DNA from 3 places in the Paenibacillus sp. GP183 genome. Region 2 is predicted to be linked to each of the others. Evidence: riboswitches for the same ligand, from Rfam matches in the RefSeq annotation. Region 2 holds a riboswitch; each other region holds the start of a gene.
What was found. A riboswitch is a leader RNA that binds a small molecule or an ion and turns the genes downstream of it on or off. The one in region 2 is predicted to bind cyclic di-GMP.
Positions count from the first base shown of each region.

Region 1 (4,883 bases), 2.2 Mb from region 2:
ATCATGATGTGACAGCAATAGATCACATACTCGTTCGATAACCACTGGAGTAACCAAATCGGCAAACTCTGGCCGTTCAGGTGCTGCCATGACCTTTACCCCGCTAGCATGATGAATGAGATAGCCCGCCAGCATAAAACGATCCATGGTCCCGATCTCATCTACAACATCTTTGATCGAGAATGTCGGATGAAGGTCCAACGCTAATGAGACGTCGCCAAATTGAAAATTACCGTCCAGCACACTGATCTGGATGTTTTTCTTGGTCAGCGCAACTGCCAGATTCACCGCCAAAACCGTTCGCCCGATGCCGCCCTTAGCGCTGCAAATCACAATCATCTCGCCACGCTTGCCCTTGCTCTGCTCCTCGTTCATCCTTTCAGCTTGATCCATCCCTTGCGCCTCCTATTTCATTGTTCCCGGCAGGAACAGTACTGCTCCCTACTTCTTGTCAGACGCAGCATTTATCCGGCTTCGGAGCAGCAGATTGATGCTGCCCCTTCCATTCGCATTTATTAGAGTTACTGAATCCTCTGGTTTCGCTTCAAGTGTCACCGTACTATATTCCGCATAAGGCGTGTCCGATTTAGCCTCAACCATCCGCCTTCCAATCGCCAGGACCCGCAAATTTTGGTTAATCGTCGTGGAAATGACCTTATCCGACAGCTTATCCGTTAGAGTTGACACCACATCGACATAATCACCAGGCTCAATCAAATTGGAGACGGATTGGACTAAATTGACTCCAACGGTAACTGCCCGATAACCCTCTTGAACTTTTTTAGAGACAAAAAGCGCCTCCTCCACCTGATTTTTCAAATGGTGGGAAAGCAGTATTTCATCGGGTGCCATGTCCATAACCGCAATCTTATCCACGGCATCGGTTGAATTTCTCACAGCCTGCGGATGGACAAGTGCTGCGGGGACCTGCATGGTTTGAAGCATTTCAGGGGTGATTTTTGTATTTGCTTTGATGGCTTGCTTGGCTCCTATAACTGTAACGACACTTGCGTCAGCAGCCTTAACTTGATCGAACTTTTTCATGTAATTAAAAAAAAGTACAGTTGTCACCAGCCCCATAAGCAGGGCCATTACCAAAATGATCTTGGATCTCATCCATTCTCCCCCAGTTTGTAATTATAAAATGAGCGCCTAAGATAAGGTTATTCGATCAGCCGGATCGAGTAAGCTCCTCTATTGACAGCGCCAGGCTTCGCAAGACCGGTACCAATTCTTCAAAAACGTCTCATCTCCTATTCCACGCGGATCGTTGAGTTCGTTGAAAGGGTCGGGACAGGGATGATATGGGACACGAGCGGCGTAAAAAAGGGAAGTTTATAGGCCTACTGGATCGGCAACCTGCACATGTCCCTTCGCATAGGAGACAATTTCCGCAACACTCTTTCCCAATCCACCGAGCCTCACTGCTTATTGAACGGTCATATGTAAGCTTTGATAAGCAAATATAAATCGTCCCAAATCGACTATGCCGCACTTCATCATCCCCCTCACCACCCTTTCTGGAATAAACAAAGCGCAGCACCTCCAGCTATAGCAACACCGTAGGGATAAGTTCCTGAGGTAAAATGCTCCTTCCACTGGATTTGCAGACCATATCGTATCCCTATCAGCACATACAAGAGAAATTGAATCCTTTGGCGAAAATCTCTCTGGAACAAAACTACCGCAACGGCGATTAATGCTCCAAGCAGCGCCATATAGACGGAGGCCGCCAGAACAAACCATGTTCCTTTCAAAGCCCCCACCAGCGCCAACAGCTTTACATCACCTGCGCCCATCCCCCCTAATAGGTAAGGAATCAGCAGGATGCAAAGCCCCACGGTAAACCCAAGTAAAGACTGCCCCAGGCCAGACCAGCCTTCCAATGCGGCATGTAAACCAAATGCAACAAGCAGCGCGGGGAAAATCACTTTGTTATAAATCATTCGTTTCTTTAGATCGGTAACGACACAAATCCCAATGACCATCAGCAGGATCAGATCAGTCCACAAACCAGGTCCTCCGTTTCTTCCTAAGAAAGTAGATTGAATTTAGTGGAGATGAAAAAGGCCGTTACGTTTGGAATAAACGCACGGCCTTTTGTAGGCTGTCGTTCAACTGCGGATTATTTCATTCCGGCAACGCCAGCATCTACACCTGCTTTCGCATTATTGAATAAAGCTATAATTTGTGTGCGAAGTAAAACCAAGGTTCCAACAACCGCAACAGCGATCAAGCCTAGCACCAAACCATACTCTGTCATCCCTTGTCCTGCTTCTTCCTTCAATAGACCTTTGATTTTGTTTACCATTTTAAATCCTCCTCATAAATTTGGTTTTTGTCGAATTTGTCTTACACCATCACTACAGTTTGTCCCATAGAAATACCTTCTTGTTCCAAGGTGCCGGCCGGCAGCTCCAATACGGATTTCGTTGCCGGTATGGCTGCCCCAATGGTTCCCGGTTTCAAGGATTGCTCCATTCCAACAATACGGCCGTCATCGTCCAGGTGAAGTACATCAATTTCAAATTTCATAAAAAATGTGTGTACGCTTTTACATGGACGTATGTATAATCCGTGTCCAATCGGAAGCTGCTTCTGAAGCATCAAACCTTTAAACCTTTGGATAAACGTCTCCGCTCTATCAATGTGATGTCCAAGCAGCAGCCCGTTTTCCCTGATCATCATTTTCATTGATAGTTTCACCACCTCCCAAGTATGTAAAAAACCCCACCTTTTCCCGAAAGGAGGGGTCACAAAAAAATGCTCCCTCGGTCTTTCGGCAACTGGCTGGCAAAAGCAAAAATGCGCTTTAGCCCCTCTAGTTTTGCGTCCCCGGCTTTCACCAGGTTTGCCTTTATCGTGACCTTGCGAAGCCTTTTTGCTTGCTGGTCCGATGTGATTGATTTCATGATAATCTACAGCAAAGCAAGAAAAAAATCCAACCAACGACTCAATTGTCACAAAATATTCAATAGTCAAAATTGTGACTTTTCACACATTTTTGATCACAATAAGAATGCCATTCTACCCGTAATGAGTTGATTTTTGGAGGAAAATGGTGGATTAAAGCAGGCTGGGAAAACATTCAATAACTTATCTACTAATAATTGGTTTATTTTAAAATAGGATTTCCGGCTTATAATTACCTTTCCGGTGTTGAAAATCCTGGTGAAATGGAAATTAATCCTACTTTAGTTGCATTAGATCCTTTAAAATATTGAATTAATCCTGTATTTTTTCATCTAAAAAGGGACTTTCAGACGATGTTTAGTCTCAACTCTTTTACCGATTACTAACCCGGAGGATCCACCGCAGTCCATTTTACTTTTTCTGACTAATGAACAAAAGTGCAGCATAAGGTTACACATTTTTCTTTGGTTGAATTGTCGCTCGGCATTTCAATTTCACCAAAAAAATAAGTCCTAATTTTCTATAATTTCTTTGATTCTCTTCTTTCAATTTTTCCATTTATATTCTATTTTGGAGCTAAATGTATGGGATTTATTAATGGAAATACTCGAAATTCTGATTGAATAGTTTCCTACGGAAACCAAGCAGCGTAATTTTAGACACTCGTCCTACCTGGATGATTCGAGAAGATGCACGGACGGTCGAACCTTAAGGTTCGCTTCCGATACCCGCAACAAAGAAAGACCACCATCAAGGGACTGTTGACAAAGTATTGAATTGAATAGGTTTTTTGAAGGACCGTGTAGAATTAATATCTATACGGTCTTTTTTATGGAGGTCAAAGCTATGATGGGTATAGATGGAGATAAACAAAATCAACTGATGTATATGAACCTGGATGATCTGGTGCCCCAAACCATTTGTTGCGGGATATTCGACAAAAAGTCGACTTCACTTTTATTTATGAAAAAGTGCATCACCTCTACTCACCAATGGGACGAAAATCCATTGACCCCGTTCTCCTTATAAAAATGCTGCTTATTGGATACCTGTATGGAATACCTTCGGAAAGAAAGTTAGAGCAAGACATTATTGTAAATCTAGCTTACCGATGGTTTCTAGGTTTAGATCTGGGTGAATCTGTTCCTGACCACTCGACATTAAGTCAAAACCGCCGCAGGCGATTCAAAGACAGCGAGGTATTCCAAGAAATCTTTGATCATATCGTTTCAAATTGCATCAGCAAAGGTACGGTAACTGGGGAAGTTGTCGTTGTGGATTCCACTCACATCAAAGTGAACGCTTCAAAAGGAAAAACGGAGAAAGTCGTTGTCGAGAAGAAACCATCCGAATATTTCAAGGATCTAGAACAAGAAGCTCGCCGAATTGAATCCGAGCTCAATAATGATCCGAACAAGAAAAAACGCGGGAAGAAACCAAAGGAGAAATGCGCGGAAAAAGAAGTAACTCAAAGCAAATCCGACCCTGAAGCAGGACTGTTAAGCAGACCCAACAAACCTAAAGGATTTCATTACCTAGCCCATACCACGATTGACACAAAACATGGAATCATCACAGACATCCATGTGACTCCAGGAAACATAAATGACCACGAGCCATTTACTGCTCGGTTAAAAGAGCAACAAGAAAAGTTTGATTTACGAATCCAAAAGGTTGGAGCGGACAAAGGCTACGATCGTTCTCCTGTACATTATGCACTCGAAAAGCTTGAGATAAAGGGGTACATAGTACCCATAGATTCTGATGAGAATCATTTGAAAAAATCAGGCCTGACATATGACAAGACAAACGATATATATACGTGCATAAAAGGAAAAACCCTTCGGTTTACGCACATCAACTTTCACACGGAAAAGCAAGCTTACACGAAGATGTATGCTTCAAAAAGCAAGGATTGTGAGCAATGTTCGTTGCGTTTCGGTTGTTTTGGCAAGACTGGTAATCGAAGG
Region 1 is NZ_FNSW01000001.1:3,164,882-3,169,764, forward strand. Features, by position in the region: gene BLV33_RS15490 (CpaE/TadZ family protein) at 1-393, opposite strand, end outside; gene cpaB (Flp pilus assembly protein CpaB) at 442-1,116, opposite strand; gene BLV33_RS15500 (A24 family peptidase) at 1,509-2,012, opposite strand; gene BLV33_RS15505 (Flp family type IVb pilin) at 2,126-2,311, opposite strand; gene BLV33_RS15510 (DUF192 domain-containing protein) at 2,353-2,694, opposite strand; cyclic di-GMP riboswitch class I at 2,779-2,866, opposite strand; gene BLV33_RS15515 (IS1182 family transposase) at 3,834-4,883, shown strand, end outside.
Region 1: it holds a riboswitch for cyclic di-GMP, as region 2 does, so the genes downstream of both, BLV33_RS15510 (DUF192 domain-containing protein) here and BLV33_RS04680 (chemotaxis protein CheX) in region 2, are expected to answer to the same signal.

Region 2 (4,883 bases):
TTTTCGTTCAGAGAAAGGCCGCTCATCACCGTATTGACCAACTTCGCATGATTTGGAAAGATACGGTCAAACAACTCGGTTCCAGCTTCCGTTATTTCCGCGTAAATAACTCTTCTGTCTTCCTCGCAGGGAACCCGTTTCAATAAACCCTTTTTTTCGAGTTTATCGATATTGTAGGTGACACTACCGCTTGTAACCAATATTTTATCGCCAATTTGCTGCAACGGAAATTTTCCCTTGCTGTACAAAACCTCCAGCACCGTGAACTCGGAAGGAGACATTCCTTGCTGCTTCATGTCTTTGATTGCCCTGTCCATAATGGTTTTATAAGCCTTGGACAGAACCACAAACAATTTCAATGACGCAGTTTGTTCCAGTTCTACATGTTCCGGCATGTCAATCACCCCTAAACTATCTTAAGTTTAATTATTTTAAATTAAAGATATATAGTTCAAAATATTTGTCAAGTCACGCCTAAGTATCACCTGAAATAATAAAAGCTATCCCTAAGTCAATTTAAATGACTCTGAGACAGCTCTATGTAAATACTATTTATTATTTTCCGAAGTTTCCTGAGAATCTATCTTAATCAATGAAGACAACTTTTCGATTTGCTCCCGTATACGCTGCTGTCTTTCCAACTGCTCTTCCAACCTTATTTCAAGTATCATGTCATCCATGAAACACCGCCTCTTTCTCATTCTTTTTGCAGAAAATATGAAGAAATGTCAGGTTAGCTGGCTGGTCTTGGATTTTATTGTCATATTCAGTATACCTTAAAATCTATCAAAAGTATACTTTATACGGTTATGCTTATGTTAAATTCCCCTATGGATTCAATTTGGAGTGGGATCTGGAATGCTTTTATTCCCCTGTATTTTGTCATATCATCAATTATATTGGGAGGTGTTATGTCAACTTTATACCCTTCATCCATGAGCATGGAGCTTGCATTTCCTGTGATCATATTTCCGAGTTCCGCCAAAGCGCTTTGGCACATCTCATCATATTCGGTTACCGTGTAGCCGCCCATCATCTTGGAAACTATTTTCATAATCATATATTTCGGAAAGCCAAACAATACATCTCTCTCAATTTGACCTACTATGCCGATCTTAAGGAGTAAAGTATTTTCAATCTCGCGAATTTCCGATACTTTTATTTTGCCAATGGATGGTTTTATTTGGATAACGGATTCGATGACATAAACGGATGAAAAAAGAAACGGATTAATAAAATTGGCTTCCACCGCGGATACAACCCCCTTTTGTGTGTTTTAAACAAACAAAAAAAACTACGCCAATTGGGTAGTTAGTATCCGCTATCCATTGGTAACCCAGCTGCCGTAGAAAATCCTTAGGCCTGTAGCTTTGCGTCCCTACCTTTCAATAGGTTTGCCTTTATCACTGATGCACATTATTCATTTTCAACATCATATCACAAGTCCTGTGAAAAAAGAACTATTTTCGACAAAAAAATTAATTTTATTAGTTCGTTAGTCACGAAAGGATTCATTAAATTAGCCGTAAAGGGCAATTCCGACAAGTCCTGAAAGCAGAATCATGGAAAAAGGATGCATTTTAAATCGATTTATAGCTGTGAAAGCTGCTATAAAGAAAAGAGCGGCAACCAACGAGCTCCATGACCATCCGCTCACATGCGGGTTCGCTAAAGCAAGACGAAAGGCTGCAAAAAAAATGAGTCCGCAAATAACCGGTCGAAGTCCATATAAGGCCGACTTGAAATCTTTATTGCCGGCCAGTTTATAAAAAACAAAGCTAAAAAGTACTATTGCAAAGATCGACGGCAGAATCATACCTATTGCGGCGGAGAGACTACCCATGATCCCGGCTATATGATAACCAACAAATATTGCCGTATTCGTCGCAATGGGTCCAGGTGCCATTCCAGCAATTGCTACGCCCTCCGCATACTGCGCATCGGTCATCCATTGATGAGCTGTTACTTCATAGTGAATCACGGGGATCATGGCAAAACCGCCGCCAAAAGAGATAAATCCAATTTTAAGAAAAGACCAAAATAATGACCATATCAACATGGAAGCACTCCCGCTCTGGATTAAATCCCATCTCCGAAGTAATAGTCATTCATCGTTTGAGGCTTTTCGATTGATGCCGGATATCCCATACTTACTTTAACTCTCATCCATGAAACACCTGCCAATGCCCCGAATAGAAGAATAAAGAATGGATGAACACCGAAGTAAAGAAGACCGCTTAGGCTGATAATAAATAACAGTATAGAGGCTTTGTCAATGAAGGCAGCACGAACCATTTTAACACCGGCATAAGCTATCAAAGCGATAACACCTATTTGAATCCCTTGTAATGCAGCTTGAACCTTCAGATTATCCCGCATGTTCATGAAGAAGATGGCCAATCCAAGAACAATGATAGATGTTGGCAGCATGATGCCTGCCAAGGCAGACAGCATCCCACGCCACCCCATGACTTTATAACCGATATAAGCCGCTGCGTTGACACCTATTCCACCGGGGGCTGCCCCGGAAATGGCAACAGCCTCAACCATTTCATCCGCAGTCAGCCATCCTTTTTGATCCACAGCGATACGTTCGATAGAAGGAAGCATGGCGTAGCCTCCGCCAAACGTAATTGGGCTTATAAGCAGGAACGACCAGAATAAGTCCCATTGTTTGATCCATGTGCTATCTTTGTATTTATTCATAAGGTATCACCCTTTGCATAGCTTACCTTATTTCATTATAAACATCTTTATTCTAATTTGGAATAAAGATGCTTGAGTCTTGCGATTTCCAACGAAACTTTCGAAAATGGGCAGACTTGTAGCATGACGGGAAACTCGCTTGCTCAGGCAGGTATCTTGAGATGCTTAAGGATGTCGAATAGGGGCTTTTTCTCTAGGGCTTGTTGATACACGTATACGATGATCTGCCCGAAATACTCTTGCCGGATTCTGTACACCACATCTCCAAGCGTAAGATGCTTGTCGCTCTTCATCCAGTCCTGACGCTGAGATTCCAGAAAGTTCTGCGTCAGATACTGAATGGTCCAAAACCGTTGAATGCCTGCAAATGAGAGCAACTGATAGTGGTCAAAGCCCAGCAGTTCTTTGAAATAGCGATAGCCGGTTTCGATGTTCCATCGTACGTGATAATAGCGTTGGATCGTGACGAGATCCAAGCTTAAATCCGTACACAGGAGACAAACCTGAGGTTTGCTCGAATCGGCATATTCATCTTTCCAAGACAGCAGAGCTTTGACGTTTTCCATTTCGCTTAATGGTCCTTCATATTCATAAACCCAGTACGTTCCCTGACTTTCCACCGTAACGGAGCGGAGGTCAGACTTGCGAAGATACTGGACAGCGAAATCAACCATGGAGATCGTTATACCGCTGACGCAGATCAGTCGATTCGTCTTTACAGCGGCGATGACATGAAAACCCTTGAGGTTACAGGCATTAATGACCTTCTCACTGGTGTACCAGCTATCCATCAGAACGTAAACTTGTTCGTCTTTCGAAGCCGGGAATGCTTCAATCATTTCAAGAGCGAGATCGTTCTTGCTTTTGAATGATAAGCGGTGCTCCTCGCAATATTCTTCACGGTAATAGGGACGAAAATCCCAAGCATAGGAACTGCCTTCGCTTACAATGTGAGCAGTGACAACGCAGTGGCACCAGACTGATTTTCCGGCTTCGTGTGAGTATTGAAAGCTGAGGGCTTCCATTTTCTTCGTCGAGGTTTCCTTCTTACAGCAAGTATCATCCACGATGAAGAATACAAGTTGTCGAGTGTCACCGCTCTTTGCTCGTTTATCGCGAATCTTATCCATTATGAATTGCATGCGTCGGCGCTGCATGCGATTAACGCACCATGGCGAATGATTCAAAAAATTCGTGACATTACTGAGGTGACGATCTCCTCGGGCAGCTTGCTGAATTTGTGTCATATTTTTACGGCCGGCACAAAGAATGATGCCGTGAATGAGGGTAAACAGATGACCAAGCTGTGGTTTAGAAAATTCCAGCTTCAAGGCTAAAATGAACTTGACGATAGGCAAGTAGAGGGATACCATGAGATTGGGACATCTCCTTTTCTTGGAAATTGTAGTTGTGGTAAACGACAATTTCTCTATCCAAAGGCGATGTCCTTCTTCTGTTTATGGATTCGACGAAGCTTCTAAATTTCTACCCTAAATCTGCGGTCATCGACGGCAATATTTTCGCAACACTCAAGTAAAGATGTTGAATAATTACAAATAATCAATATAAATAACCTTGATATGAATAAATCAAATTTAATAATGTGATCACTTTTATATATAATGAACTTAAGTCGAGAATACCTATCGTTTTAGTGGTCATACTTTTAAGTCATTGTATACGTAAAATTATTTTTCCTGTGTTTTTATTTTGTTCCATATGTTCATGAGCTTTATTGGCCTGTTCCCAATCCCAAATAGAATCAATGACTGGCTTCAGATTTCCTTTTTCAAAAAGCGGCAGTGCGAATGCCGTAAATTGTTCGGTCAAGCGTATTTTTTCCTCGGGTGATTTGGAGCGAAGCGTGGTACCGATGACCTGAAGCCGCCGTCTTAGCAGCAAGCCCAGATCCAATTCTTTCACCTTACTTCCACCCATCATCCCAATGAGGATTAATCGACCATCGACTGCAAGTGATTTAAGATTCTCTTCCCAATAAGCTGCACCGATGAAATCTAAAATGATATCTACGCCTTTACCTTGTGTTGCTTCCATAACCATGGGTGCAAACGGACCCGCTTTATAATCAATGGTCCTGCTCGCACCAAGCTGAAGGCAAGCATTCCGTTTCTCATTGTTGCCTGCCGTTACGATGGAGGCTGCTCCTGCCTCTAGGA
Region 2 is NZ_FNSW01000001.1:957,045-961,927, forward strand. Features, by position in the region: gene BLV33_RS04675 (MarR family winged helix-turn-helix transcriptional regulator) at 1-395, opposite strand, end outside; gene BLV33_RS30400 (hypothetical protein) at 549-680, opposite strand; gene BLV33_RS04680 (chemotaxis protein CheX) at 800-1,249, opposite strand; cyclic di-GMP riboswitch class I at 1,328-1,409, opposite strand; gene BLV33_RS04685 (chromate transporter) at 1,520-2,059, opposite strand; gene BLV33_RS04690 (chromate transporter) at 2,080-2,706, opposite strand; gene BLV33_RS04695 (IS701 family transposase) at 2,850-4,079, opposite strand; gene BLV33_RS04700 (NAD(P)H-quinone oxidoreductase) at 4,378-4,883, opposite strand, start outside.

Region 3 (4,883 bases), 930 kb from region 2:
GGGATATATAGGGAAAAATAAACCACATCGTTATCAACCGAATCAAATATGTAAGGCATGTTTGCCAATTTAGGGTCCGATAAGGATCCTTTTTCTTTTTGCCAGCGCAGGTTCATATTTGCTATATTCCATATATTCCATAACCTTGAAGTTACTGTTTTACTGGCTTGTGTGGTGTTCGCTGCCCATTCTTTTTCCAGATGGTAAGATTGGTCAAGATCTCCTTCAGCTCGCTTGAATTCATATAATCTAAACCTCCAGTGTTTTCCATGTTGCGACAATGCTGATCTGCAAAGATATATAAGACATTTGTTCTTTTTTGAAGCACACGTTTTATTGAACGATCCTGCCTCAATCAGAAAATCAACATCAAAGTTCAACAGAGTAATAAAAAAAACGCTAACCAAATAGGCTAGGGTTGGAATATGGGTATCGTTACCCGTCATGTGATTTATAGTGTTTAGAGATCGCTTGACTCACACTCCAAAGCATAATGTGCGATTGGCTTAGCAACCGAATATAGGTGTTCCTGTGCATTCCCTTCGGCTTTACCGGCACTGGTTCTATTATATTTATGGATCCACCTAACCGCTTACCAATGGATTTTAATCTGTTTAGCTGACGGCATGAGGTATTCTCCCGTTGCGATTGATAATCCAAGTTATAGCAATGGCGGCGGAGAAAGTGTTTACCGTTTAAATGAACCTTCCCTACGCGCCAATCACATTTTGGACATTGCAGCCATGGGCGGTTTCCTCCATAATGGCATGGTGTGTGAACGATCGACACCTGATCACATACACTTCCTTCATTTACCTTATAGGATAAGATCTAAAAGCGACAACCCCTTAAGGCTAGCGTTTGTCTCTATAGGTTCCGGTCTTCTAGGATTTCTCTTGTGGGTTAGAATGATCACCAAAGATATAATAATGATTTTCAGGATGATCATCGATAAACTTCTCACCATCATCAATAGTAGAACCAGAAAATCCATCTATACAAAGTATCATCGTATTTTCTTTATAATTGATTGATCCTAACACGATGTTTAACGATTTTTCTTGCTGCAACGATTCCTCCAAACGGGCGATACGTGTATTTTTCATTACTATCCCCCCTTAACCATACGTTTTTCCTTAAGTTGAGATTCCAGGGTAGTGATTCGTTCCTCCAAGTCGCCATCCTTTAGGCTGGTAAGTGTGATGTTGGCTAAGTAGCCTAATACACGGGCCCGTTTTTCTTTGTCCATTGCGGTATCATGACGCAGCTCATTGATGAATTCGTTTAAAAGCCTGCGTACATGTTGAGGCTTTTGCAAACGTATATCCCGTTGAGTATCGGCCATAACGCCCCTCCTTAAAAATCCTTATATATATCGCGTATTTAGACGTATTTACTTTAACAAAATAATGAGAAAAACCGCCTTATATTATATAACTATTATACCATAATACTCTATAGGTATAAACTATTTCCTGTTTGCTTATTCTGTTTAACCGCAATGACAACTAACCATCCAAGGGAGCAAAATAGCCTGGCATTAAAACATGCCCATTTCCCTTCGTGATGTAAAATTGATGTAAAACATCAACATCAATGGTCATAAATCAACTATAAACATCAGGAATGACAGGAATAATACCTTTAATATCAAGGTTTTAAGGGACTATAACAGAATGTATCTCTATCACTGGCAGCGATGAGGTCAGGGGTTCGATCCCCCTATGCTCCATAATGAAAAGTCATGATCCACGAGATCATGACTTTTCTTTACCTAGGGGCAGAGCGAACCCCTTCTAGGGGTTCAGTCCGCGCGCACGCAGCGTTAGTGGAGGAGCACGGCGTCTGAATCTACCGCTAAAAATCCTCCTCGACATTGCTTCGTCAGCCATTTAATCAAGATTCGGACATCCCCCTAGGCTCCATACAGTACATAACAGCTATATTAAACGGACATTGATGTAAAATTGATGTAAAAACAAGAAGAGAAGCTGCAGGTTATTCCTACAGCATCTTTTTTTATTTATTCTTATGTATTCTTTTTAAATATAGATTCAAACTAGGGTTTTTTAGTGAAAAGTTGCTCGTCACACTTACTTCAACGATAGTTGGTAAGCCCAAGCTCCATAATCCGTGCCCGTTCCACCGCCTTGACCATTTACTACTGACTGCACGAATGTACCAGTTACGTAAACGTCGCTAGCAGATTGTTTATATGCCATTTCCAACTGAAAGACGGCAAACCCTAAAATTTTCCCCGTGGGGCTATTATCACCCATTGAATCGACTATGGGGAGAGCAACGAGCCTCTGTCCATTGGCTATACGAGTCATTATGCCATTTACAGTGTCATCGGCCAGCGCTGTAGTTGCAGTTGTATATTTACTAATCGTCTGCCCCTTTGTCAAGGTGCCGCCATACCCGTTTTTTAACATGCTTAGATAGGTATCATTCGGATTGATCTTCGTCAGATTCAGGAAACCTCCGTTAATGTTGTTACCGCTCCCGCCGGATTGGTAGAATTGAAATTGAACTTTTTTCCCCAGCATCTGCAGCACATCCGTACTAGCTCCCCAGGGAATAACACCATACACAGCCGACGCTTGAGTCGACCGAGCCACTGCAGTTGCCGACACAGTCCCCTCATTTATACCAAATATCCTAAAGAAAGAGAACAGCACCTTCCTGTTGATGGTTACAGGCAAGGTATGATTATCCGTCGGAACCGCTGTGATCGTATCACTATCCTTCAATCCATTCAATTTGGCATATTGAAACGCAGTGGCTTGTGACGAAGCTCGCGCATCTGCAGATGTGCCTGGCAGTTCATAGATGCCGGCGATAGCCGCCGCGTCCACCAACTTGGTGACTCGGGTTTTCTCCAAATACATTATTCCCATATCCACTGCAAGGCCACAAAAACCTAGCAATACCGGTAATGTCAATGCAAACAATACTATAGCTGTCCCTTTTTGGTTCTTTAAAAAATGTTTTATCATAATCCAACCTCTTCTCTAAATCAATTGATTGGGCTGTAATTTTCTTCGCGCATGCTAGCTGAAGCTGAAACGGTGAACTGATTAGCTGGGAAAAAAGAGCTTAACAGTGGAGTGATAAGGGCGACATTATAAGTAACGGTTACAGTAATGGGTTGTCTAAATACCAATCGCGAAGGTGTTACGGTTGGGGCAGGAAAAGTCCCAAAATTAACTATTGCAGGTGCAGCCTGCGTCCTGTCTCCAGTTAAGGCCACAACTCTTGCCGCCTCGCGGGCCGCCTCGTTAACAATCGTTTGCCAATACAGTATCCGCCCAAATTCCAGCATCCCCACAAGCAATAACAAAAATATCGGCAGTATCAAGGCAAACTCCACGACGCTTTGTCCACGATTTTGGCGAACCATGGTTCTGATTTTCCGTAACATGTTTATTTCACCTCCTTGCGGCAAAGCTTTCGTAAACATGAGTCCCTTCAATCTGCGAATTACGTTCGGCATTCCATCACCCGCTCCGCTAGGTTCATTCAAACCTCATCCATCCCAATAAAAAATCCCCGCCTTTGCCGAAAGGTGGGGTTGTAAAGAAACATTCATACTCCCGTCCCCTTACGGTAGCTGGCTGGCATAGTGCGCATTTGCACCTAAGCCCCTGTTAGCTTTGCGTCACTGGCTTTCGCCAGTTTTGCCTTTATCGAGATTCCGTGAAGCATGTCGGAAATACGATTAAATTAATCATAGCTTACTTTCGATTATGCGCGTAATCGTCCCAACTTCTTATTTTATATAGGCATTTAGAATCAAATTTTAGCGGGTTGGAATCGGCCTTTAGCTGACGACCAAGGTAGCGGACATATTGCCATGACCAGGGCCGCACAGAAGGCTGCAGAAAATTTTGTATGTTCCAGCTTTTAGGTTAAGCTTCACCGTGCCGTTTTCCTTGAGATTTACGTTCGTTCCTTCTATCTTGATCCCGTGCAGGCCTTCCGAGCTGTTCAACTCAATCGTGATTTCTTTGTCCGCCGGCACTTCATATGTTTGCTGGTCGAACTTCCACAAGGTAGCTGTGATTTTGAGCGTAGCGCCGCCTGATGTTATACTGCCACCGGAGCTCGCAGTTGGGGTAGGAGTTGCAGTCGGAGTTGCAGTCGGAGTTGCAGTCGGAGTTGTAGTCGGAGTCGCCTCTGGTTTCGCGCTCGGTGTTGGGCTCGCCGATGCGGAGGCTATGGGAGTCGGCACGGGACTGTCGCCTGCAACTGGACTCGCTTTTGTGCTTGCTCCGGCGGAAATACCTGCTGATGCCGTGGACTTGTCAATTACGCTGGCAGCGGCGGCCGTAACGGTGGCCGTTGGGTTTGCGCTTGGCTGCGCCGAAGGGCTTGGCTTCGTGGATACGCTCGCTGACGGAGTGGTCGCAGCGACGGTCGTTTGGCTCGCGGTCGGGGTGTTTGCCACAGGGCTGAAAGGAGTAGATGTGGGTGCCGCGCTTTCTTTTTTGCCTCCACATGCTGTGAATATGAGTAACATGGCTGTTGTAACGGCGCAAACGGCTATGGTCTTTTTCAACATTGTTAATCTCTCCTTAATTGGTATATTCCGCATTGAGCAGCATCCGCTCTTCTTCGAGTTGGACCAAACATTTTCGGTGTTTTATCTGGAATAAGATGTGTATATAGGTATTTTAAGCACAATCACTCAGATGTTACATTTGACTCTAAGCTCAAATTGATATAATGAACACTTTCAGTGTATTTTTTACCTAGTAGGGTAAGACGAGGGATTACTCCCTCGGACTCCCCGTCAAACCGTGCATGCGGATTTCCCGCACACGGCTTTCCTTCGTCAGTTCCCCATCTTCAGGAATGAGTTCTCTTCATCCGTCACCGGA
Region 3 is NZ_FNSW01000001.1:1,889,368-1,894,250, forward strand. Features, by position in the region: gene BLV33_RS09420 (hypothetical protein) at 885-1,106, opposite strand; gene BLV33_RS09425 (hypothetical protein) at 1,109-1,345, opposite strand; gene BLV33_RS09430 (pilus assembly protein TadG-related protein) at 2,094-2,999, opposite strand; gene BLV33_RS09435 (TadE/TadG family type IV pilus assembly protein) at 3,020-3,424, opposite strand; cyclic di-GMP riboswitch class I at 3,606-3,695, opposite strand; gene BLV33_RS28735 (cupredoxin domain-containing protein) at 3,824-4,234, opposite strand; gene BLV33_RS09445 (hypothetical protein) at 4,221-4,658, shown strand.
Region 3: it holds a riboswitch for cyclic di-GMP, as region 2 does, so the genes downstream of both, BLV33_RS09435 (TadE/TadG family type IV pilus assembly protein) here and BLV33_RS04680 (chemotaxis protein CheX) in region 2, are expected to answer to the same signal.